2 regions of the Brucella sp. NBRC 12953 genome follow, and region 2 is predicted to be linked to the other one. Evidence: predicted binding sites of a transcription regulator. Region 2 holds the regulator's gene; the other holds the start of a gene.

Region 1 (11,934 bases), on a different contig from region 2:
CCCATCAGGATATTTTGCGAGATCCACCTGCATGCTGATCCAAAGGCTGATACCGTCGTTTTCAAACCCCTTTTCCGTGGCCGCTATCACTTGAAGCTTGCCAACGGAGGTATTGCGATTTTCTACTGTAGCACGCGTCGTATTGGCCGTTTGCACACGCGCACGGTCAATGGTCCACGGGAAGGTCGCATCAAGACCGGCCCACGGTATCTTTCCATATTGCAAGACAATCGCATTTTCATTTCTCACGATGAACCACAGATCAGGATACCGTTGTTTGAGCTGCGTAAACTGCGGCGTCTCTAATAGCTGAACATGGCCCTGACCGTCTTTCATCACACTTTCGGCAACGACGCGCACTGCTTCTTCATTGGCATCTTCCAGCTCGGGGTTGATGATCCAAATCCATCCGACGAGCAGAATGACGAAAAGCACAAGTAAAAACGCCTGCAGTACGAAAAGGCGTTTCATCAGACTCCATCGCAGCGATTGGCTACGCATCTTTTTCATGCTTTTGACCGGATCAAATAACCAATGTTTCGCACCGCCCTAATCTCGACGGTCGCTTCGGCTTGAGCCAGTTTCTTCCGAATACGGGAAATGTGAGCATCAAGAGCGTTTGACTCAATCTCATCATCAAGTGTGTAAACGGCTTCGACGAGGTTGGAACGGGTTACAATACGGTTTGGTCGCCGCATTAACGCTTCCAGTGCCAGATATTCTCGCCGCGGAAAATCAATAACCGCATCAAGCACAGTGACCTGATTGGTCCGAGGGTCAATGATAAGGTTTCCGAAACTCATAAACTTATCTGACAACGAAGTTCCCCGTCTTCTAAGTGCGCGCAGTCGTGCAAGCAGCTCTTCAATGGCAAAAGGCTTGGCAAGATAATCATCTGCACCTGCATCTAGCCCATCGACGCGGTGATCGACGCTTCCCAACGCAGTTAAAACAAGAATGGGTACGGAGAGCTTACTCTTGCGCAGCGCTGCGACCAGATTGAGCCCCTCTCCGTCAGGCAGACGACGATCAAAAACCAGCACATCGTAATTGCCATCACGCGCCAGAGCATCGGCATCGGCAATGGTGCTGACATGATCAACCAGCACTTCATGTCGCCTCAACGCTTCAAGTAAAGCGCGCGCCATTTCAGGTTCATCTTCAAGAAGCAGGATACGCAATGATTTTCCCTCAGAGGCCAGTTCTTGCCCTCATTCCCCCAACTAGCCATCCAACATTGCGACTACATTGCAATTGGCATCCCTTACTATTTAGCACCTTGCAATAAGCTTTCCGAGCGGCATTGTTAAACAGTGGCTAAGAGCATCTCTGAACAACCAAAACGTGCAATGTACTTGCAATCTTGGCTCATATCGTTGCTGCCAATAGCAACCGATAGGAACAATCATGGCAATCAGTTTATTTCCTGCCTCCCACTGGGGAATAGCCGCTCTTGGCACAGCTGTAATGCTGACAGGCTGTGCTTCGCAAATCATGAAGAACTATATTGGCGCACCCATCAGTAGCGTTATGCTCGATTACGGCCCTCCCGATAATGTCTATAAGCTGAGCGCAAACGAGCAAGCCTATCAATGGAGCCGAACCAAAACGCAAGCCATTGCTGGTGAGTATAACGGAGAGGTACAAGAAACACGTCGCGGAGAACGTTATAAAGGAACTGAAACTCCCGGATATGTCGAACATACCGAGTGCTTCTACACCTTCTATACGCGAAGATCAGACCATGATTGGTTGGTAACAAATTTCCGTCAACCATCGCTACAATGCGAATGATTTCAAAGTGTTACTCGCGCATCCTGATGAAGACTGATAGCTTAAAAAACTAAGGCTTTCGACACATTATAGCATCGAAAGCCTGGTAATTATGGCAACGGCCTGATGCAGCTGCAAAAGCAAAACCCGATCAGTTCTTCTTCCACTGAACCTCTTCAATCGCGACTTTACCTGAACGCTTGTCGTAGAGGCAAACAACAGTTGTATCTTTGGCTTGCTTGCGATTGCGGGTCGACCCTTCACGCAAAAGCAGTGCTACTTTCCCAACGCTATCATCAAAGTCGACAGGCTCGGAAACAAATGGACTGACCATGGATGATTTCGCCATGCATGAACTGACGACTTTGGTATGAAGCGCCTCCCAAGCAGCCGGACTGGATGCATGAGCAGAGCCCACGCAAAAAGCAAACGCAGTAAGTGTAAATGCTACCGTCTTCATTGAGAGACCTTTCAAGCAGGATAGTTATTGCTTGCCGATCAGTATCGCACATTGAATAGGCTGTCGGCTCTAACATTTCTAACAATGAATAAGCCGCAAACAAGGCATTGGTGGCAGGAGGGCGATCACCGCCCTTCTGCCGGTTAAACCAACTCAATCACGACTTAGCGCGAATTGATGGTCCAGAAATCCTGCCAATCCTGAAGCTTTGAATAGTCGCTTTCAGCGGTCTCGGAATGTGGCACATAGAGCTGATCGATGACTTTCACGATGCCAGACACTTCGCTTTCTGGAATCTTCGCGCCCTTGTTCGACGAAATTTTTCCGTCTGCCAACTGCGGAGCCATACCCTCTTCCGTCATCATGTAATGCACGAAGAGCTTCGATGCATTCGGGCTTTTCGTACCGGATGCGATAACGGCAACGCGTGGCGTCAGCTGTCCGGCCCAAGGCTTCATGCCTGCACAAATGCCCATCGTGTAGCCATTCTTCTTGGCATCACGGAAAATCGAGGTGCTGAGGAAGCCCATGAATGGCTTTTCCTGTCCCTTTGCACCAATGATCGGACCGACCTCCGTATCGCTCCGCGTAACGCTCGGGCGGTTCTTGGCGAAGCGCTTGACCCACTCAGCAGTCGCGCTTGCTTCATCGGTTTTCAGTGGCTCACCGAAGAACTCTTCATAGGCCTTGCGCATGGCTTCATCATCATGCTCGGCAATCTGATTGAACCAGAACATGGTTTCGTTGCGCAGGAGCGGATCAGGAATAGCAATGCGGCCCTTCCATTCTTCCGTGGTCAATGCCCAGATATTGTCGATTGGGCACTTATCTCCATGGACATCCGAGTTATATGCCCACACCCATGGGTTAAGGCTGGTAATGGCCGGGTTCTGATATTCCGCAGGCACCTGATCTTTGAGATCGACGGGAAGCCAGCTGAGACCTGCGCCCTGAACGATGATTTCCGATGTAACTGATGGCAGATTGCTCATGTTGAAGACATCAGTGCGAACATTGTTCGCAGCCGCTTCACGCAGAATGACCTGTTCCTGGTTCTGGCCGTTCATTTTCACGCCTGTAGCCTTCACACCGTATTTTGCGGTGAAGGCTTCAGCCATGGTGACGATCTTGCCAGTTGCGTCCACAACGGTAATGCCCGGCTCTTTCTTGGCCGCTTCAATCAGCGCTTCGAGCGAGTAATCCGCATCCTTGATGCCGATTTCAGCAACAGGCTCTGCGAAGGCAGCCGTGCTTGCCAGAAGTGTGGCACTCAATGAAAGGGCCGCATATTTGCGAAGGGTTGAACTCATTATTTCCTCCAAAGTTGATAATTATTGTTTGAAAGCGAAAGCATCGACGCGCATTTGATGCGCCGCTTTTCAGTCGCTGATGCGCTTGCCTTCTCTGTCGAACACATGGACGTGACTGCGTTCGACATGGAACCAGATTTCATCGCCAGCCTTCTGGGCTGGAGCATCTGCAGCGATTGCAAAAAACTGCTCGCCATGAACTGACATTTCGACGATCCAGCTACCGCCGGTGGGCACGATATCGACCACTTTGGCCACACACCCCTGCTCAACAGGCGTATCGCTGAGACGCACGGATTCCGGCCGGATACCGACGGATCCGACATTGCTTGCCGCGATGCTCTGCGCCTTGAGGTAATCGCGTGCCCATGTCGCCAACGCGCCGTTATTGCTGTCATTAAGCTCGATGATATTGATCGGCAGATTGCCGATGAATTCAGCCACAAAGCGATTGGCCGGCCGCTCGTAAATGTCGTCAGGCGTGCCAAGCTGCTGCAACTCGCCTTCGCTCATCACCGCAATCGTGGTTGCCAATGTCATGGCCTCCCACTGGTCGTGGGTTACGAATACGACCGTCGACCCCATTTCCTGATGAATACGCTTGAGTTCCGCGCGCATTTCGAGACGCAGTTTCGCATCGAGATTGGAAAGTGGTTCATCGAGCAGAATAATATCGGGCTTAAGCGCCAGCATACGCGCAAGCGCTACGCGCTGCTGCTGACCGCCAGACATCTGTGCTGGCAAACGGTCGCGATAACGCTCGATGCCAAGCTTCTGCAGAACGTCATCTATAATACGCTGACGCTCAGCCTTGGCGACCTTATGCAACTTCAAGCCGAACTCGACATTCTGTTCGACCGTCATATGTGGCCAAAGGGCATAGTTCTGGAACACCAGCCCCATGCCACGCTTTTCTGGTGGTACATAAATGCCGTCATCAACCGACACGATCTTCTGACCATCGACGAGGATCTGACCTTCGGTTGGATATTCAAGACCCGCAATCATGCGGAGCGTCGTCGTCTTGCCGCAGCCCGAAGGTCCAAGCAGGCAGAGAAACTCCGACTTTGGAATTTCGAGTGAAAGCTTTTCAACTGCGGCGCGGGCGGCTTTGCCGTAGCTCTTTCTGACATCGCGAATAGTAATGCTCGACATTATTTGCCTCCCAATCCGTCAGACAATTTGCTGTTGGTGAGTTTTTGAACAATGACCGTGCCGCCAAAGGCGATGACGCAGATCATCAAAACGACTGCATTTGCGGCCTGGCTATAGCTGTAATCGACGAGGCGCAATGCATAGGTGGTGAGAACATCCATGCCCGGCACAGCCAGCACGACGACGAGGCTCAAGCCTTTGATGCCAGAGATAAACGGCAGCAGAATACCTGAAACCAGAGAGCCTTTCTGGATCGGCGCGACAATCGAAACCAGACGACGCCAGAAACCGGCACCGACGATTTGGGCCGCTTCTTCAGGCGCTTTGCCAAGTTGCATCATTGCAGAGATACCCGCGCGCGATGCGAACGGCATCTGATCAGCAAGGATCGCGAGAACCAGCAGGATCGGCGTTCCGTAAAGGGCCGGAAGCGGACCACGCTGCACTGCAAACATCGTGAGATAGGCCGCAGCAAAGGCAATGCCCGGAACCAGATAAGGCAGGAATGTCACCTGACGCAGAAACGTGCCAACAAGCGAAACAGGCGTACGAGCCACGACATAGCCGACCAGAAGACCAAGCAGACCTGCACCCAATGCAGCCGAGCCGACGATCCACAACGTGTTCCAGGTCGCTTTCCAGAACTCGCCTGTCAGGAGGATGCCATTGCTCATTGCAGTGGTGTTAAGATCGGTGCCGATCCAGAAATCCAGCGTGAAATTATCCAGCGTGAAAACGCCCGGCACGCGCATAACCGTCGTCAGCAGAAGCGCCATCAGCGGAATGAACGCGCTGACAACGAACATGAGTGCGGCGAAGCTGAATGCAGGCACACGGAAACGACCGAGGTCTGTCTCGCGGTTCATAGAACCCTTATTGCCAATAGTGACGAAACGGCGCGCTTCCTTGAGCAGATACATATCGAGGAAGATTGATATGCTACCAAGCACGACAATGGTCGCCGCAAGAACGGCACTCATGCCTGCCTGGCTGGTCGAAATCGCGCGGAAAAGAGACGTCGCCAGAACGTCAAAACCAACCGGCACGCCAAGAATATAGGCGACACCAAAGTCGCCGAGGCATTTGGCGAAGATCAGCGTTGAAGCCGACACAAGCGAGGGCAGCATCAATGGAAGAATGATACGGCGCGCGATCAGCAATTTGCCTGCGCCCATGACACGGGCTGAATCTTCAAGCGTGGAATCAAACTGCCGCAACGCATTGCCGAAAAGCAGTATCACGAATGGCGTATAGTGCATGGCCAGAATGAGCGTGATTGGCAACATGCCGTAAGCAAGCCAATCAGGTGGCGAGAAGCCCAAAGCTTCCATCCAGCTTGGCTGACCACCGGTGGTGCGGTTTTTAAACAGGGTCAGCCAAGCCAGTGCGAAGGTCCACGAAGGCAGCATGTAAGGAACGATCAATGCTGTCGAGAACCACTTCTTGCCCGGCAAATTTGTGCGGCTTAAAAGCCATGCCAGCGGAATGCCCGTGACAAGCGCAAAGGCAATCGAACCAAGTGCGATGATTGCTGTGTTCCAAAGCGGACGCCAGAACACATCTGTCGAAATCGCCGAGAAGAACGCACGGTTGAGATAATAAAAGGTCAATTCTCCAATCTGCTGGCCCGAGCGTGCCCGATCAGCAAATTGGACAATCACTGCATCTGACAAAAGCAGCACGATTGGCGCTGCAATCAGATAGGCAAAGACGATTGCCAGCATAACCCCGATCAGTGTCGTGGGGTCTGCATTATAGACCTTATATTTGTAGGTTAGTTGCTTGTAAAAACTCATTATTTTATCCACTTTGAGCCGAAGAGACTCCGACCGAAACCCAATCGGGTTGCAGTTGACTGTGTTCTGGCTTGCTGCGGGAGCTGGCACTCAGAGAAATGCCATGCGAATTGATCGCTTGCTATGAAGCGAATTATGGAGGCGGTGCGCCAGCCTTCTCGCTCACCTCGCGCACCACGGACCACGCGGCTGCGTAATCTATGGGAATGAAGTGATCGTCGCCCTGAAACTCGGCTCTCATTTCAGGCGTGAATGTGAAATTGAAGAAGCAGCGCTTCATCTCCGCCACGAGCGACGGCGCAAGATTGTGAGCATAAGCAAATGAAGAGGTCGGAAACAGATCGCTCTGATAGATCAGACGAACGGCATCACGCTTCACAAGCCCCCGCTCAATCATGCGTTCAAGCACATCGGAGGCAACCGCCGCCATATCGTAATCACCGGCGACAACACCGAGGATCGATTTATCGTGTCCGCCCGACATGATAGGCGCATAGTCCTGCCCCGGCGTGAGGCCTTCTTTTGGAAAGAGAGCGCGTGGCGCGACATTGCCAGAATTTGAGAACAATGACGCATGGGCGACGCGATGCCCTTTAAGATCACCCAATTTTTCATAGGGCGATTCCGCGCGCACGACCGCCACCAGCCGATAGCCGCGCATCTGATCGCCAGTGCCTTTGGCGGCAAAAGGAACAGCACCTGCGCGATTGACCGCCTCAATTGTCGGCCCTGTCGAGAAGCCCGCAAAATGCAGACGTCCTGAACGCATCGCCTCAACTTCATCGGCACTGGACTGAATCGGATAATAAACGATCTGCCGTCCAAGGCAGGCCTCAAGATGCTGGGTGAACGGCTTGAAAAGCCGCGCATAAACCGCCGGATCTTCGATGGGCGAATAAGCCCATACGAGTGTTTGCGGATCACGCCACTGGGAAGCGTCTTTGGGAGTATCTGCGACAAGGTCGCGGTTCTCGTCGCAATAACGCTCATCCAGCGCACCGCGATAAGCGCAAGCCGCATCAGCGGCATTCGCATAAGCGATGCACAGCTGAAGCCCAAACAAGGTCATGCCGATACGACATGCCAACCCGCGCCAGAACATTTTTTCCTCCCTGGACACTTGCTATGATACAAGCGCCGCAGCCTCATCCAGTATTGTCCCAGATACTAGCAATTCTAACTGTCAGAATCCTGTCGTCCCGAAAACCTTGAGTAGAATCGTCGAACACAACATGCGTATCCTTCTTGTAGAAGACACAATCGATATTGCGTTTGCTATTGCTTCAAAGCTTGAAAAGGAAGGCCACTCTGTCACGACTGTCTATGATGGCGTGCAGGGGGAAGATCTGGCTGTAAATGGCTCCTTTGATCTGGTCGTACTCGACATCAACCTTCCGGGACGTGACGGTTTTGCCATCCTGCGCAGTATGCGCGAACAATCCTTGTCGTGTCCGGTATTGGTAATCACCGCTCGCAATCAGATTGCCGACAAGATCGACCTTCTCGAGCTTGGCGCTGATGACTATCTAGTCAAACCCTTCGATCTCAGGGAGCTTGTTGCCCGTATCAGAGCTGTCGCAAGACGGCATATGGGCGTGGCGCAGCCGGTTTTGCGGATCGGCGAACTATCGATCAACCTGACACAAAGATCAGTGATGCAGGGTGACGAGCCACTGGATTTCGGGCGGCGCGAATTCGACGTTCTGGAAATGCTTGCCACCCGTTTCAATGTCACGGTCCCAAAAGATATGCTGGTTCTGAAACTGTTTGGGCATGAAGATACCGGCACACCCAATGCTATCGAACTGCTGGTTTCACGCGTGCGGAAGAAGCTCGAGAACAGCACAGTTGAGATCGTTACACAACGCGGCGTGGGCTATCTGCTCAGGCTTAAAGCGCCGCAACTCTGATGGTCAAAGGAGCCGCAAACAGGGAATATTCAATCCAGCGCCGCATTCTGGTGGGCAGTGGATTGACGCTGCTTGCTGTCACCGTTCTGCTCTTCTTTCTTGGCCGCTGGTATGCGCATCGTGCAGCTGATGAAGCGTTTGATCGTGTTCTTGGTGCTGCCGCCCTATCCATCGCAGACACGATAACTCTGCAGGATGGATCGCTCAGCGTCGATCTCCCACACTCGGCCTTTTCCATTCTGGGCACCTCACGGCTCAATCGCATTTTCTATCGTGTCGTCGCACCTGATGGCAGCCTCCTGACTGGTTCGCCCATTCTCGGGCTAGAAATTCCGCATGGCAATAATAGCCGTGTTCGCCTCAGCGACAGCATTTATCGTGGGGAAAAAGTACGAATTGCTGCTGTCGCACGCTATCACAGCGACGCAAAAGGCGGCGGCTGGGTCGATGTCCTGGTTGGGGAAACGCGCGAAGCACGGAGACAGCTGACCTTGCAACTAAGCCTCAACACTCTCTTGCCTGCGCTTGGAGTGGCTTTGCTCGCACTGGTGCTTATCTGGGTCGCAATCAGATTTGCATTCAGACCGCTGCGGACGGTTGAATCTGATCTGCGCCAGCGTTCCTCATCCGATCTCAATCCGCTGGCCGGTCCAATCCCTAAGGAAGTCAGCGCGCTTGTCGCAGCACTCAATGACTTCATGGGACGTCTGAACAATGTGCTTGCCGGATTGAAGCTGGTCACTGCCGATGCAGCGCATCAGATGCGCACGCCACTCACGGCCTTGCGTGCGCTGACCGAACTGTCGCTCGAAGAAACTGATCCAAACCGGCAAAAGGAAATCCTTGCCCGTGTCCATGCCAATTCCATAAGCGCAAGCCTTCTCGCAAATCAGCTTCTGTCTGAAGCGACGACACTGCACAGTATTCAGTCGCGAAAGCTCGAAACGCTCGATCTGCGGCAGATTACACAGGAAGCAGTCCGGAGACTGCGCGCTGAAGGCAGTTATTCTGATCTACAACAAACCATCAGCTTTGATGTGCCTGATGAGCCGCTCTATGTGAGTGGCGAAACCATCAGCCTCAGAGAAATGATCCGCAATATCGTCGAAAACGCACTCGTTCATGCACCCGGCCCTGTTACAATCAGCCTTAGCCAGAATGGAGCTACGATCACGCTTGGCGTTCATGACAGAGGCGCTGGGCTTGCGACCGACATGAAAGACCGTGTTTTCGAGCGCTTTGTCCGAGTGGACCAGTCAAAGCCCGGTTCCGGCCTTGGTTTGTCGATAGCAAAAATGGTTGCGGAGGCATTAGGCGGCCAGATCGAACTGCGTGACCGCGAAGGTGGTGGAACAAGCGTGCTGGTGAAATTGCCCGCAACGACACCAGAGCAGCGCACATGAAACGCATCATCCTGCAATTCTGTGCCGTTCTGATATTGATTGTTCCTTCATGGCATAACACGCATGCGCAAGATGACCCGGCATCAAAGCCCGAGTTTCAGATTGTCGGTGACATCGCACCCGAAACCATAGCCCCCGTACAAGCTGGTCTGTCCCGTCAGTTGCCTAGCGTCAATATCGCTTATCGACAGATCAGACCGGGCGAATGGACCTCGCGGCTTCTAGCTGGTGCCGAAGAAGCGAGTGCCGCCGATCTCGTTATCCTCTCGACACCCGATCTTGCAGTACTCATAGCCAACGAAGGCGGCGCGCAGCCAAGAAATGGAATTGTCCGCAATGCCGGATTAGCACCACAAGCTCACTGGCGCAGCGAATTGTTCAGCATCGGTTTCGATCCAGCGGTGAGTGTTGTCAAACGCCGTGCGCTCGACAATGAACTACCAACGACACGCATCGAACTCGCACGATTGCTGGAGCAAAACGCAACGCGGTTTCAACGGCGTGTCGGGGTCGTCAATATTGGCATTGATAATGTCAGTTACACACTGGCGGCTCAGGATTCGATCCGATCGCCGCTGTTCTGGCGTATCGTCCGCGCTTTCGGCGCGTCACAAGCGCGTATTTTTGATACAAGTGAGGAGCTGTTACAGGCGTTATCGGCTGGCAAAATCGATCTTGCTTATAACGTGCCGTTGTCAGACGTAAGCAAATGGCAATATGACGCCCGGGATTTTGCAGTCATCGTACCACAGGATTACGTTGTCGCCCTGCCCTGGACCGCACTCATCCCGGATCGAAGCAAACACGCAAACATCGCCGAGCAGGCGATCACATTTCTTCTGTCTTCTAACGGTCAGGCGATCCTTCAAGAAACTGGTCTTGTATCAGAAACGAGTCCCTCGGACGTTGCATCACTGCAACCTGTCGAGCTTGGACCGGAGCTTCTGGTTTATCTCGACGGATTAAAACGCAGTCGTTTTCTCGACACCTGGTTCCAGCTTATCGTGCATGAATGATATTTCATATCACGATATGCGATCACCTAATTTGGTGAATGTGCTGGGCGATTTCTCGCCCAGCATCACAGTTTTCGGAGTATGTTTAAAGGTATCGCGCAGCTGGCTTTGAATTGCCAAACAACGTGGAGAGTTCACCGCGCGCAGCTTCAAAACCTGTCCATTTCTCAACATCATGCAGCCCTGGAATGGTAACGCGCTCACCATTTTTGAGACCAGCAAGTGCGGCATCGACCATATCATCCGTTGACATCACAATGCTTTGCGGCAGCTCTTCCACTGGTTTACCAGCAATGCTCCAGAAGTCGGTGGCCGTCGCGCCCGGTAGAACTGCTTGAACACGAATACCCTTGTCTGCCAGCTCATGGTTGAGGGAGTGGCTGAAGCTCAGAACATACGATTTCGAGCTACCATAGACGCCATTCAATAGCTCTGGTGCTATCGCAACAACTGACGCGATGTTGATGATTGTCCCACGCCCCCGCGCGATAAACCCAGGTACGGCGGCATAAGTCAGCCGTGTCAGTGCGGTGATATTGAGCGTAATCATCTTCTCCATATCGTCCACATCGCTATCGAGCAGCGGCTTCACGCCACCCGCGCCAGCATTGTTGATCAAAAGACTGATATTCTCGTCAGATTTAAGTACATCTTCCACGGCGCGGACATCATGAGCGTTCGTCAGATCCGCTGGAAGCGCTTCAACTGATCGCCCTGTCGCAGCGATGAGTTTATTCGAAAGAGCTTCGAGTTTATCCGCACTTCGCGCCACGAGGATGAGGTCGTAGCCTTGTTTGGCAAGACGATCGGCATAGACAGCACCGATGCCAGTTGAGGCACCAGTTATGAGGGCTTTACCTAATGAATTCGCAGACATTCTAGTTCTCCAGATGGTCGGAACGACCCGATATCTGAAAAATAAGCCAGATGCCTCACGTCTCAAATGACGTATATATTACGTAATTAGGACATCTTCTGTTCTGCAAAGAGTGCGACTAGATCGCCCCTTGCCGCGCATTACGACGGATGACCTGAGGTGGCTGGCCGAAGCCACGAAGAAAAGCTTCACGCATCCGCCGCCGGTCAAGGAAACCGGTTTGCCCGGCGATCT
Region 2 (11,934 bases):
CGTCTCGGCTGGCAAGCGCGTTGTCTATCTATGCCTTGGCTTTCTCATGCTGGCACTTGGCATCATTGGTGCCATTCTGCCGGTGATGCCAACCACCATTTTCATCATCCTTGCGGCATGGTTTTTTGCGCGTTCGTCACCGAAATTCGAGGCGCGTCTGCTGGCCGATCCGCGTTTTGGCCCGATGATCATCAAATGGCGTGATCGTGGAGCCATTCCACCAAGGGCAAAACTTTATGCATGTCTTGGTATGACATTTGGCTACGGCATGTTCTGGTGGGGCGCACAGCCTGGCCCCTTGCTTGCCGTTTCAGTTACGGTTTTCATGCTTGGTTCTGCGGCTTATGTCCTGTCGCGCCCGAGCGAATAGCGACAATATCAGAAGGGGGAGTTTCTGATGCCTTTGCCCATCATCAATCCGCTTATCGATAAGCTCTCTGCGCCACCCATCCCAGCCGTTCAGGAGTGGGCGCGTGAATATGATGGCGCGCATGGACCTCTGATCGATCTGTCGCAAGCCGTACCCGGCTACCCACCGCATCCTGATATGCTGCGCTTTCTCGGCGAAGCTGCAAGCTCGGTCGCTTACGCGGGCTATGGTCCGATTGAGGGAGAAACCGTTCTGCGGGAAGCCTATGCCCGGCATGTCGGCAATCTTTATGGAGCGGAGATCAAGGCTGGCAATATTCATATAACGTCGGGCTGCAATCAGGCGTTCATTGCGGCAATCATGTGCGTTGCTCAAAGCGGAGATACGGTTCTCGCCACCGATCCATTCTATTTCAATCACCAGTCATCGTTGGAAATGCTGGGAATTCGCTCGGAAACGATGCTTTGCCGCGCCGAAAATGGCTTCGTGCCGGATATAGAAGATGTGCGGGCCGCATTGCATAAACGCGTGCGTGCGCTGGTGTTGGTTTCTCCCAACAATCCAACCGGTGCAATTTATCCGCCGCAGCTACTGGCGCAAATCTATGCGGCCTGCCGTTACAATGGAACATGGCTCCTGCTGGATGAAACCTATCGCGATTTTCTCAGTGACGCTGATCAGGCGCCCCATGATCTCTTTGAAGAAGTCGATTGGCCGTCGCATTTGATCCAGCTTTATAGCTTCTCGAAATCCTTCTGCATTCCCGGTCAAAGGCTAGGCGCAATCGTAGCGGGTGCTGACATGGTGGCGAATGTTGCCAAGGTCATGGACAATCTGCAGATCTGTGCAACTCGCGCGCCACAGATTGCGGTCAGTCGGGCTATCGAGCCGTTACAGTCTTGGCGTGATGACAATCGCAAGGAGATTGCACGACGGGCAGAGGCTTTACGTGTCTCGATGAGTAATGTCGCCGGTTGGCATGTTGAGGCGGTGGGTGCCTATTTCGCTTTTGTGCGGCATCCTTATGAGGGTTCGTCTTCTGTCGCGGTTGCCGAGAGGCTTGCCAAAACGACTGGCATCATTACCTTGCCCGGCAGCTTCTTTGGTGAAAGCCAGGATGCTTTCCTGCGCTTTGCTTTCGCCAATGTCGAAGTCGCAGGCATTGAGGCGACTGCTGCACGATTGTCATGTTTTAAAATGTGAAGCAGCAGGCCCGCGTGGAAAACCCCACAAAACCGCGGGCAAAGGCGATTGATACAAAGCTGTTACACTACTGTCATATGACTGTTATATAGAGCGCGTAGACGGCTGGTGACGCTTTCACGTCATGTGTCTTTTACAACAGGGGCTGGTGCTCATGAACAAGATGATTTCCTCGACCGCAGCGCTCGCAATTGCTGCAGTATTGTCGGTTTCCGCTGCGAATGCGCGCGATCAGATTCAGGTTTCCGGTTCCTCGACCGTTCTGCCTTATGCCAAGATCGTTGCTGAAACCTTTGGCGAAACCTATCCTAACTTCAAGACGCCGGTCATTGAATCGGGCGGCTCTGGCGCAGGCATCAAGGAATTCTGTAAGGGCGTCGGTGAAAACACCATCGATATCGCCAATGCATCGCGCGCCATGAAGGGCACCGAACTCAAGTCCTGCATCGACGCTGGCGTCAAGGAAGTTCAGGAAGTTCGTTTCGGTTATGACGGCATCGTCTTCGCAACCGACGCAAACGGCCCAGACTGGAAGCTCGCTCCAGTTGATGTTTACAAGGCACTTGCTGCTAAGCTCGTCGTAGATGGCAAGCTCGTAGACAATCCAAACACCAAGTGGAATCAGGTCAATGCAGACCTGCCAGATTGGGACATCACCGCTTACATTCCTGGCGAAAAGCACGGCACCCGTGAAGTTTTTGAAGAAAAGCTTCTTGCTGACGGCTGCAAGGAATCGGGCGCTCTCGACGAAATCAAGAAGACTGGCCTCGACGACAAGGCTTCGGCTGCTGCCTGTATCGCTGTTCGTAAGGACGGCAAGGCTGTCGACATCGATGGCGATTACAGCGAAACGCTGGCTCGCATCGACTCCAACAAGCAGGGCGTTGGCGTTTTCGGTCTCTACTTCTTCGAAAACAACGCTGACAAGCTGAAGGTTGCAACCGTCAGCGGCGTCAAGCCATCGGCTGAAACTGTTGCTTCGGGCGAATATCCAGTTTCGCGCCCACTGTTCTTCTACGTGAAGAAGGCTCACCTGGGCGTTATCCCAGGCCTGAAGGAATATGTTGACTTCTTCCTGTCCGAACAGATGGTTGGTCCAGAAGGCCCGCTCGCTGAATACGGTCTGGTTCCAGCGCCAGATGCAGAGCGTGAAGCTCAGCGTACTGCCTTCACTGAAGGCAAGGTAATGGAAGCTAAGTAAGCTTTGATCTGTGGAATGTGGGGAGAACCTCTCCCCACATTCTTCTTCTTTTGCGCATGTCGTTTAGGACGAGCGCATTCGCATGGACATTGTTGTGCTGGTTCACAGCATTTGTCTTAGTTTTGGGGCAACCGGGGAAATTGAATGTCCTTCTTTCTGGTTCTCGTCAGTGTTGTTGCAATCGGACTGATCGGCTTTTTCATTGGCCGTCAACGCGCCGTTGCACTCAATAAGGCGCAACCTGCAGCCGGATCAGGCGCAGGGGTAGAGAAAATGCATTCCCGCCCGCATTATCATGGCTGGTGGGTTTTCCTCGTTTCGGCTCTGCCCGCAATTCTGTTTCTCGCGGTTTGGGCGGTCGGTACGTCGGTTTATCTTGATCATACGGCAACCGCCCGTATGCCTGAGGCTGTTGAGGATGGCTCCTATTCAGAGCGCAGCTTGCAGCTCGGTATGATCCGCAGCCTTGCCGATGGTATCGTAAAGCTGACACCCGCCGAAATCGAAAGCTTCCCGCAGACCTATAAGGATGCGCGCGAAGTTCTCGGCTCAAAGGGCGTAGCACTTGCTACTGAAGGTCAGGACTATATGGTCCCGATCGCTCTCTTCCTTGAGCACGCCAACAAGATTTCTCACACGGTCGGCAGCGTTATTGCGCTGGTGATTGCCATAGCAGGCCTCGTTTTCGGTCTGTCGGGGATCAAACGCCGTACGCGCGCCCGTAATAATGTCGAGCGCATCGTGCTGTGGGGGCTCGTTGCCTCCTCCGGTATCGCGATCCTGACGACCATCGGCATTGTTTTCTCCGTTCTGTTCCAGACGGTTACTTTCTTTCAGTCTATCGCTCCGATGGATTTCTTCTTCGGTACGGTTTGGGACCCACGCTTTGCAGCTGCAGGTTCTGGTGGTGAAGTCGGTCAGTTTGGTCTTATCCCGCTTCTGGCCGGTACGCTCTACATTGCTTTCGTGGCCATGCTGTTTGCAGTGCCCGTCGGTCTGTTCTCCGCGATCTACATGGCCGAATATGCGTCGCCGAGAGTCCGTACCGTTGTTAAGCCGCTGCTTGAACTTCTGGCTGGTATCCCGACCATCGTTTACGGCTTCTTCGCGTTGATTACGGTAGGCCCGTTCCTGCGTGATCTCTCGGCTGCCATTGCAGGCGGTCAGGGTTTCATCATGGCGCAGAGCGTGCTGACGGCAGGTCTCGTCATGGGTGTGATGCTCATCCCGTTCGTGTCGTCGCTGTCTGATGACATCATCACATCGGTTCCGCGCTCGCTGCGTGACGGTTCGCTCGGTCTTGGTGCAACGCGTTCGGAAACGATCAAGCGTGTTGTTCTTCCCGCTGCACTTCCGGGCATCGTCGGTGCTCTTCTGATGACAGCATCGCGTGCAATCGGTGAAACGATGATCGTGGTTCTCGCAGCCGGTGTTGCAGCGCGTCTTACGGCCAATCCGTTTGAAGCCATGACCACCATTACGGTCAAGATCGTCAACCAGCTGACCGGCGACCTTGAATTCGACTCGCCGCAGACGCTTGTTGCCTTTGCGCTGGGTATCACTCTTTTCGTCCTGACGCTGATCATGAACATCTTTGCGCTCTACATCGTTCGCAAGTACCGGGAGCAGTACGAATAATGACCGATTCAACTTTCAATGCTGCTGGGAATGCCGTCGCAACACCCCAGCGCCGCGATATCGGAATCAAGCGTCGCTACGCTGCTGAACGCCGCTTCCGCCTCTATGGCATCGTTGCCATTGCGATTGGCGTATTCTTCCTTTGCGCGCTTCTGTTTTCGGTTTTCTCGAAGGGCTACACGGCGTTCGGACAGACGACGATCTATCTGCCGGTCAAGCTTGACGAGCAGGTTATTGATCCGGGCAACAAGCGCGCGACCGATCCGAATGTGCTGATTACCGCAAACTACCCGCTTCTGGTCCGCAACGCGCTGGCTGAGAAACTGGGTGTGGCATCGACAGATCGCGCGCAATTGCGTGAGGTTGGCCGTTTCTTCTCTGACGGTGTTCGCGTTCAGCTTCGCCAGATGGTGATGGATAATCCATCGCTTATCGGGACTACGCAGACGGTTCCGGTTCTTGCTGCTGCTGATATTGATTCTGCTTATAAGGGCCAGATCGATCTGTCGGTTGCCGAGGCAAACCGTAAGGTTTCTGACCGCCAGGTCGCCTGGATTAAGACGCTGACCGATGAAGGCATGATGAGCGAGGCTTTTAACTGGGGTCTGTTCACCAATGGTGCGTCCAGCCGTCCTGAAACCTCTGGTCTGGGTGTCGCGCTGGTCGGTTCCTTCTACATGATGCTGATTGTGTTGGTTCTTGCACTGCCTATCGGTGTCGCTGCTTCGATCTATCTTGAGGAATTTGCGAAGAAGAACCGCCTTACCGATCTGATCGAAGTCAACATCAACAATCTGGCTGCTGTGCCATCGATTGTGTTCGGTCTGCTTGGTCTTGCAGTCTTCATCAACTTCTTCAACCTGCCGCGTTCAGCCTCCATTGTTGGTGGTCTGGTGCTGACATTGATGACATTGCCAACCATCATCATCGCAACACGTTCGGCACTTCGCGCTGTACCACCATCGATCCGTGCGGCGGCTTTGGGGCTAGGTGCTTCGAAGACGCAGATGGTTTTCCATCATGTGCTGCCGCTCGCGGCACCTGGTATTCTGACCGGAACGATTATCGGTCTGGCTCAGGCTCTTGGTGAAACTGCACCGCTGCTGCTGATCGGTATGGTGGCCTTCGTTGCCAATATGCCGACAACCCCGATGGACCCTGCAACTGCTCTGCCTGTGCAGATTTTCATGTGGGCCAATGAAGCCGAGCGTGCCTTTGTAGAACGGACATCAGGCGCTATTATCGTCCTGCTCCTGTTCCTAGCAGTAATGAATATTGCAGCAATTATTCTGCGCCGCCGCTTTGAGCGCCGCTGGTAAACGGGAGAGAAATGATGAATCTCATGACTGAACGATCTCTCGAAAAAGCCGTAGGAGAAAAGATGAACACCAACGCCCCCTCCGTTAAGATGCGCGGTGACAAGGTCTGCGTGTTTTATGGCGAGAAGCAGGCTCTGTTCGAAGTCGATCTGGAAGTTCCGGAAAAGATGGTCACAGCGCTGATCGGTCCTTCGGGTTGCGGCAAGTCTACCTTCCTGCGTTCGCTTAACCGCATGAACGACACCATCGAAGGTTGCCGCATCGCGGGCAAGATCACGCTCGACAACGAAGACATATACGATCCGAAGATCGACGTTGTTGAATTGCGCGCTCGCGTTGGCATGGTGTTCCAGAAGCCAAATCCGTTTCCGAAGTCGATCTTTGAAAACGTCGCCTATGGCCCACGTATTCACGGCCTTGCCCGCAACAAGACCGATCTCGAAGAAATCGTTGTCACCAGCTTGCAGAAGGCCAGCCTCTTTGAAGAGGTCAAGGATCGTCTGCATGATGCCGGCACCGGTCTTTCCGGTGGTCAGCAGCAGCGTCTGTGCATCGCGCGCGCTATTGCCGTCAGCCCTGAAGTGATCTTGATGGATGAGCCTTGCTCGGCACTCGATCCGATCGCGACCGCCAAGGTTGAAGAGCTGATCGACGAACTGCGCCAGAACTATACCATCGTCATCGTTACACACTCCATGCAGCAGGCCGCACGCGTTTCGCAGCGTACTGCCATGTTCCATCTGGGCAATCTGGTGGAAGTGGGCGATACGGACGTGATGTTCACGGCACCGACCGAAAAGCGCACGCAGGACTACATCACCGGTCGCTTTGGCTAATTAATTGGAACGGGAGCGGCGGCTGGTTTGAAAACAAAGCTGTTTGGCTTCCCCGCAATTTACATTGAGGTCTATTATGGCGTCTCAGCATACTGTTAGCGCTTACGACGAAGAACTGCAGTTCCTCACGCATAAGATCGCCGAGATGGGCGGTCATGCAGAGCGCATGGTCGAGCAGTCCGTTGCAGCGATTGTCAATGCCGACAATGCACTTGCCCAGCGTGTTATCTCCGACGATCTCATCCTCGATGCAAGTGAGCGCGAGATTGATGATAAGGCCGTGATGATTATCGCCAAGCGCCAGCCAATGGCTGTCGATCTGCGTGAAATCATCGGCTCGATCCGCATCTCTGCCGATCTGGAGCGCGTTGGCGATCTTGGCAAAAATATTGCCAAGCGCGTTGCTGCAGTTTCGGAATCTCGCCAGCCGGTCAAGCTCTATCGCGGCCTTGAAACCTTGGCTGAGCTGGCTCTCACCCAGCTCAAGGACGTGCTCGATGCCTATGCAACGCGCTCGGTACAGCAGATCAACGTCGTTCGCGACCGCGATGACGAAATTGACTCGATGTACACTTCGCTGTTCCGCGAGTTGTTGACCTACATGATGGAAGATCCGCGCAATATTTCCGCCTGCACGCATCTTCTGTTTTGCGCAAAGAACATCGAGCGCATTGGCGATCACGCAACCAACATTGCTGAGACGGTCTATTACATCGTGACCGGTCTGCAAATGCCTGCGGAGCGCCCAAAAGAAGACCTGAGCCACGGTATCGTCGTGGACGAGGCGCGTAAATCCTAAGAATATCTGGCACCGCATTCGTGCGGTCCAGATGCCTGCATGAATATGAAAAACGCGACGGCACGCGGTCGATCGGGGGCTTGTATCTTCCGCTGCCTCAAGCGCATCCCAAAAAGTGCGAAGCGATTTTGGGAAGTATATGCGATAAAAACAAGTGCTTAGAGCATGATCCAATTTAGTCGGATCACAGGCGCTCTAAATTTTGGATAGGAAATACTGGATGTCACAGGCACCCAAGATTGCTGTGGTTGAAGACGAAGAAGCCCTGAGTGTACTCCTGCGTTATAACCTCGAAGCCGAGGGGTATCAGGTTGATGCGATGCTGCGCGGCGATGAAGCCGAAATCGCACTTCGTGAAAATGTGCCGGATCTTCTTATTCTGGACTGGATGCTCCCTGGTGTCTCCGGGATCGAGCTGTGCCGCCGTCTGCGCCAGTGGCCGGAAACAGAGCGTCTGCCGATCATCATGTTGACCGCACGCGGTGAAGAAAGCGAACGCGTTCGTGGCCTGAGCGTGGGTGCCGATGATTATGTCGTCAAACCTTTTTCGACACCGGAATTGCTGGCTCGCGTCAAAGCCATGCTCCGTCGCGCCAATCCGAGTGTGCTGTCGCATGTGCTGAAAGTCGGCGATCTTGTTCTCGACCGCCAGCAGCATCGCGTCTATCGCAAGGAAAAGGAAGTCCGTCTCGGACCGACAGAATTCCGCCTGCTCGAATATTTCATGATGTCACCGGGCCGTGTCTTTTCGCGTAGTCAGCTACTCGATGGCGTCTGGGGGCCAGACATTTATGTCGATGATAGAACAGTTGACGTGCATGTCGGACGTCTTCGCAAGGCGATCAACGTTGGTCGCGCGCTTGATCCTATCCGCACGGTACGCGGTGCTGGATACTCATTCGGATAACCAAATCTCGATTTGCAGAACCCTATACAAGCGGCTCGTTGCTGAAAATGCGACGGGCCGTTTTGCATAATGGGCAAGAACGTTGCGACTCAGTTCCGACCTTCCGATTCGGAATTCAATATCCACAACGTACCAAAACGGCCAGTATCACACGATGTTACAATGATCGTGACAAAGTTGAAGATCCGGCGAAATCGAGGTCAAAAGCAGCATCGAAAAAGCTTAAAAAGACGCTTGCGTAAAATCTTGAAACATCGGCGAAATAAGGCAGTGATGTGGCCTGTATTTCAGCAAATTGAATCGCGTTAAATCAATAACTTATAAGATTTGCTAAATTACGTTAAGGATTTGTTAATAAATTTAAGGGGTTTGTGGGGAAAATTAAGCTCTGGATTCGGGTTCAATCTGCCTCTGTTTTGGAGGTGTCGTGACTTTTGGAATTTGACCATTCGCCTTTTTTTGGCCTAAAAATTCTAAAACCTTGAATGCAATGAGTGACAGCAGAACGTTTATTTTATGATTTTCGTTCTATTTGGCTGGAGCGCCGGGCATCTTAGAAGGATGTGCAAAGGCTGCTCTGTTAGTTCAAATCTGCTGCATAGTTTTATGCGGTGGCACCACAGCCAGGTTTCAAACGCCTTTTGCGGGGCGGAGGCCAGGTTGGATCAGTTAAGGGTCCTAACTATGAGACTGAGCCGTTGACGCGCGCTTCGAAATGGAAATTGCCCGCTATTCTCGGGCTGCTGGTTGCGCCATTTTTGGTGACGGGTTGCACGACGACCAGTGGCACGACCAAAACCAAAACCGAAAAGACGGCGGCGGCTAGCCACGTCAAGACAGTCAATGGCGTCAAGACTTTCACATACACCGCCAAAGACCGCGAATGCCTCGAACGTGCGATGTTCTTCGAATCCAACCGTTCAAGCCCCGATGGTCTGATGGCCGTTGGTACGGTCGTGATGAACCGCCTCGCTTCGGGTAGCTATCCGGATACGATCTGCGGCGTTGTTGGTCAGAAGAACCAGTTTGCGCCCGGCGTTCTGACACGCAAGATGAATTCAAAGGCTATGCCTGACGTTCAGGCAACAGCCGATGCTGTTCTTAAGGGCAAGCGTCATCCTTCACTTAAGAACTCGATGTTCTTCCACACGGCTGGCTTGAAGTTCCCTTACCGCAACATGCATTACGTGCTGGTTGCTGGCGGAAACTCCTTCTACGAAAAGCGTGGTCGCGATGGCGAACTGGAAAATCCGGTTCCACAGACCCCGTACAATCTGGCCTATGCTTCTACTCCACAGGCACCATCCATGCCTGAAGGTCCGTTCTACAACGTAACCGACCAGCAGGATGCGACTGTTCCGCAGGCACAGCCAACAGTGCAGGTTGCGTTGGCTGAAGCAGCGAAGACGACAGAAACCCAGCAGAATGGCGGCGTCGGCCCACAGGCTCGTGGTGATCGTTTGGCTGCTCTGCCTGTCAAACCAGCTGAAAAGCCGGTTATGACACAGGTGGCAAGCTATCAGCCGACATTTGATGAAACGGCTCCTGCTGCGGAAAATGTATCTCTCGGCTATACCGCCGATAAGAAGCATGTCGATGCAATCGGCGCGATGCTTCTGTCGCAGGAACGACCGGAATCACCACTTTAAAGCTGACTTAAGCACATAAAAAAGCGCCCGATAGGGCGCTTTTTTATTATTTTGCCTGCACTGGTACGGGTCGATAAACAGGCTGATAGATAACCATGGGCATATCATAGAAATCAGGTCTGTTCTGCCAGGCACGACGATCCGCACGGCGGTCAAGATCAAGCTGCAACAGGCAGTTGGAAAACGCATCGGATTTTTGTTTGAAACCATAGCTGCGGCAGGTCTGTTCGTCTGCTGCGCGGCGCTGTTCGGGTGTCATAGTTTGACAGCCTGCAAGCAGGCCCGCCAGACCAAGGATAATAAGCACGCTTTTCTTCATAGCCGTTGCTCTCATTGAGTAAAAGTTTCTATCGACCGCGATCTAAATATAGCGCAGTGGCGAGAAAAAGCGTGGTGAAATTAAGTCATCTTGCCCAGCTCATCCTGAAAAATGCGAAGCAGTTTTCAGACACGATGTGCGCCAAACAAAGATTGAGGCGCTTATCTGGTGCAATCAGATTGAAAAGCGCTCTAAACTGCCGTTGATTCTTTCAAACACGAGGCTCGCAGCCATATGGCACATGACAATAACGCTCCCGTCATCGATCCGGTAAAACTCGAACGTCTGGCCGAAGTCGCCGTGCGCGTAGGGCTGCAATTACGCGAAGGTCAGGACCTTGTCATCACCGCACCTGTCGTTGCGCTGCCGCTGGTGCGTTTGATCGCGAAACACGCCTATAAGGCTGGTGCGGGCGTCGTAACGCCATTCTTCTCCGATGATGCAATTGCGCTGGCGCGTTATGAAAATGCATCGGATGAGAGCTTTGATCGTGCGGCTGGCTGGCTTTATGAAGGTATGGCCAAGGCCTATGCCAATGGCGCAGCACGTCTCGCCATCGCTGCTGATAATCCGATGCTGTTGTCCTCACAGGATGCGTCAAAGGTTTCGCGGGCCAATCGCGCCAACTCCAAGGCCTATCAGCCAGCGCTCGAAAAAATCGCAGGTTTCGACATCAACTGGAATATCGTTTCCTATCCGAACCCGGAATGGGCGAAGCTGATGTTCCCAGATGATGCAGAAGCGGTTGCGACCCGTAAGCTGGCGGATGCTATCTTTGCTGCGTCCCGCGTTGATGTGGACGATCCGGTCGGTGCATGGGCCGCGCACAATGCAGCATTGCGCACCCGTACGCGTTTCCTCAACGGCAAGGCATACAGCGCGCTGCATTTTAAGGGACCGGGCACAGACCTGACGGTTGGTCTTGCCGATGGCCATGAATGGCATGGCGGCGCATCGACGGCCAAGAACGGCATAACCTGCAACCCGAATATCCCGACCGAGGAAGTATTCACCACACCACATGCGCTGCGCGTCGAGGGGCATGTATCGAGTACCAAGCCGCTGTCGCATCAGGGCACACTGATCGACAATATTTCCGTGCGCTTTGAAGGTGGACGCATTGTCGAAGCCAAGGCAAGCCGTGGCGAAGAAGTACTCAACAAGGTACTGGATACGGACGAAGGCGCACGTCGTCTGGGCGAAGTGGCGCTGGTTCCGCATTCCTCACCAATTTCACAGAGTGGGCTTCTGTTCTACAACACGCTGTTTGATGAAAATGCTGCGAGCCACATCGCGCTCGGCCAGTGCTATTCGAAATGCTTTATCGATGGTGCAAAGCTTACACCTGAACAGATTGCAGCACAGGGTGGTAATTCAAGCCTCATTCACATCGACTGGATGATCGGTTCCGACAAGATTGATGTCGATGGGGTTAATGCGGATGGCAGCAGAGAGCCTGTCATGCGCGGCGGCGAATGGGCCAACTGATACAAAAAAGGCCGGGAAATTTCCCGGCCTTTTTTGTATTCTCAGAGCACCAAAATCAGTTCTTTTCCTGAACGTGGGCTTCCAGGAACCACAGCGACTTGTCGAGGCTGCGCGAGGCGGCGGTGAAAATATCCGCCGTGGTGTCGTCACCTGCTTCATCCGCATCTTTGATCGACTGGCGCACGAGATTCGCAACATCGCCATA

What was found. Region 2 encodes PhoB, which activates phosphate uptake and scavenging genes when phosphate is short. Its sites were predicted from a motif close to TGTCATNNANCTGTCAT; they were not measured.
Region 1: phnD (phosphate/phosphite/phosphonate ABC transporter substrate-binding protein) is a predicted target of PhoB. The motif match lies at 7,676-7,692, and genes of this name have one in related genera.

The regions. Positions count from the first base shown of each region.
Region 1 covers NZ_BAABSV010000005.1:284,110-296,043, forward strand. The annotation lists gene ABWV94_RS14310 (sensor histidine kinase) at 1-510, opposite strand, end outside; gene ABWV94_RS14315 (response regulator transcription factor) at 507-1,181, opposite strand; gene ABWV94_RS14320 (hypothetical protein) at 1,408-1,794, shown strand; gene ABWV94_RS14325 (hypothetical protein) at 1,925-2,233, opposite strand; gene ABWV94_RS14330 (ABC transporter substrate-binding protein) at 2,398-3,543, opposite strand; gene ABWV94_RS14335 (ABC transporter ATP-binding protein) at 3,613-4,698, opposite strand; gene ABWV94_RS14340 (ABC transporter permease) at 4,698-6,494, opposite strand; gene phnD (phosphate/phosphite/phosphonate ABC transporter substrate-binding protein) at 6,628-7,596, opposite strand; gene ABWV94_RS14350 (response regulator transcription factor) at 7,727-8,404, shown strand; gene ABWV94_RS14355 (sensor histidine kinase) at 8,404-9,807, shown strand; gene ABWV94_RS14360 (ABC transporter substrate-binding protein) at 9,804-10,823, shown strand; gene ABWV94_RS14365 (SDR family NAD(P)-dependent oxidoreductase) at 10,909-11,700, opposite strand; gene ABWV94_RS14370 (GlxA family transcriptional regulator) at 11,819-11,934, opposite strand, start outside.
Region 2 covers NZ_BAABSV010000002.1:469,327-481,260, reverse strand. The annotation lists gene ABWV94_RS06160 (YbaN family protein) at 1-370, shown strand, start outside; gene ABWV94_RS06155 (aminotransferase) at 404-1,573, shown strand; gene ABWV94_RS06150 (PstS family phosphate ABC transporter substrate-binding protein) at 1,728-2,774, shown strand; gene pstC (phosphate ABC transporter permease subunit PstC) at 2,919-4,412, shown strand; gene pstA (phosphate ABC transporter permease PstA) at 4,412-5,731, shown strand; gene pstB (phosphate ABC transporter ATP-binding protein PstB) at 5,794-6,567, shown strand; gene phoU (phosphate signaling complex protein PhoU) at 6,644-7,366, shown strand; gene phoB (phosphate regulon transcriptional regulator PhoB) at 7,587-8,273, shown strand; gene ABWV94_RS06120 (cell wall hydrolase) at 8,972-9,922, shown strand; gene ABWV94_RS06115 (hypothetical protein) at 9,969-10,241, opposite strand; gene ABWV94_RS06110 (aminopeptidase) at 10,476-11,729, shown strand; gene dps (DNA starvation/stationary phase protection protein Dps) at 11,785-11,934, opposite strand, start outside.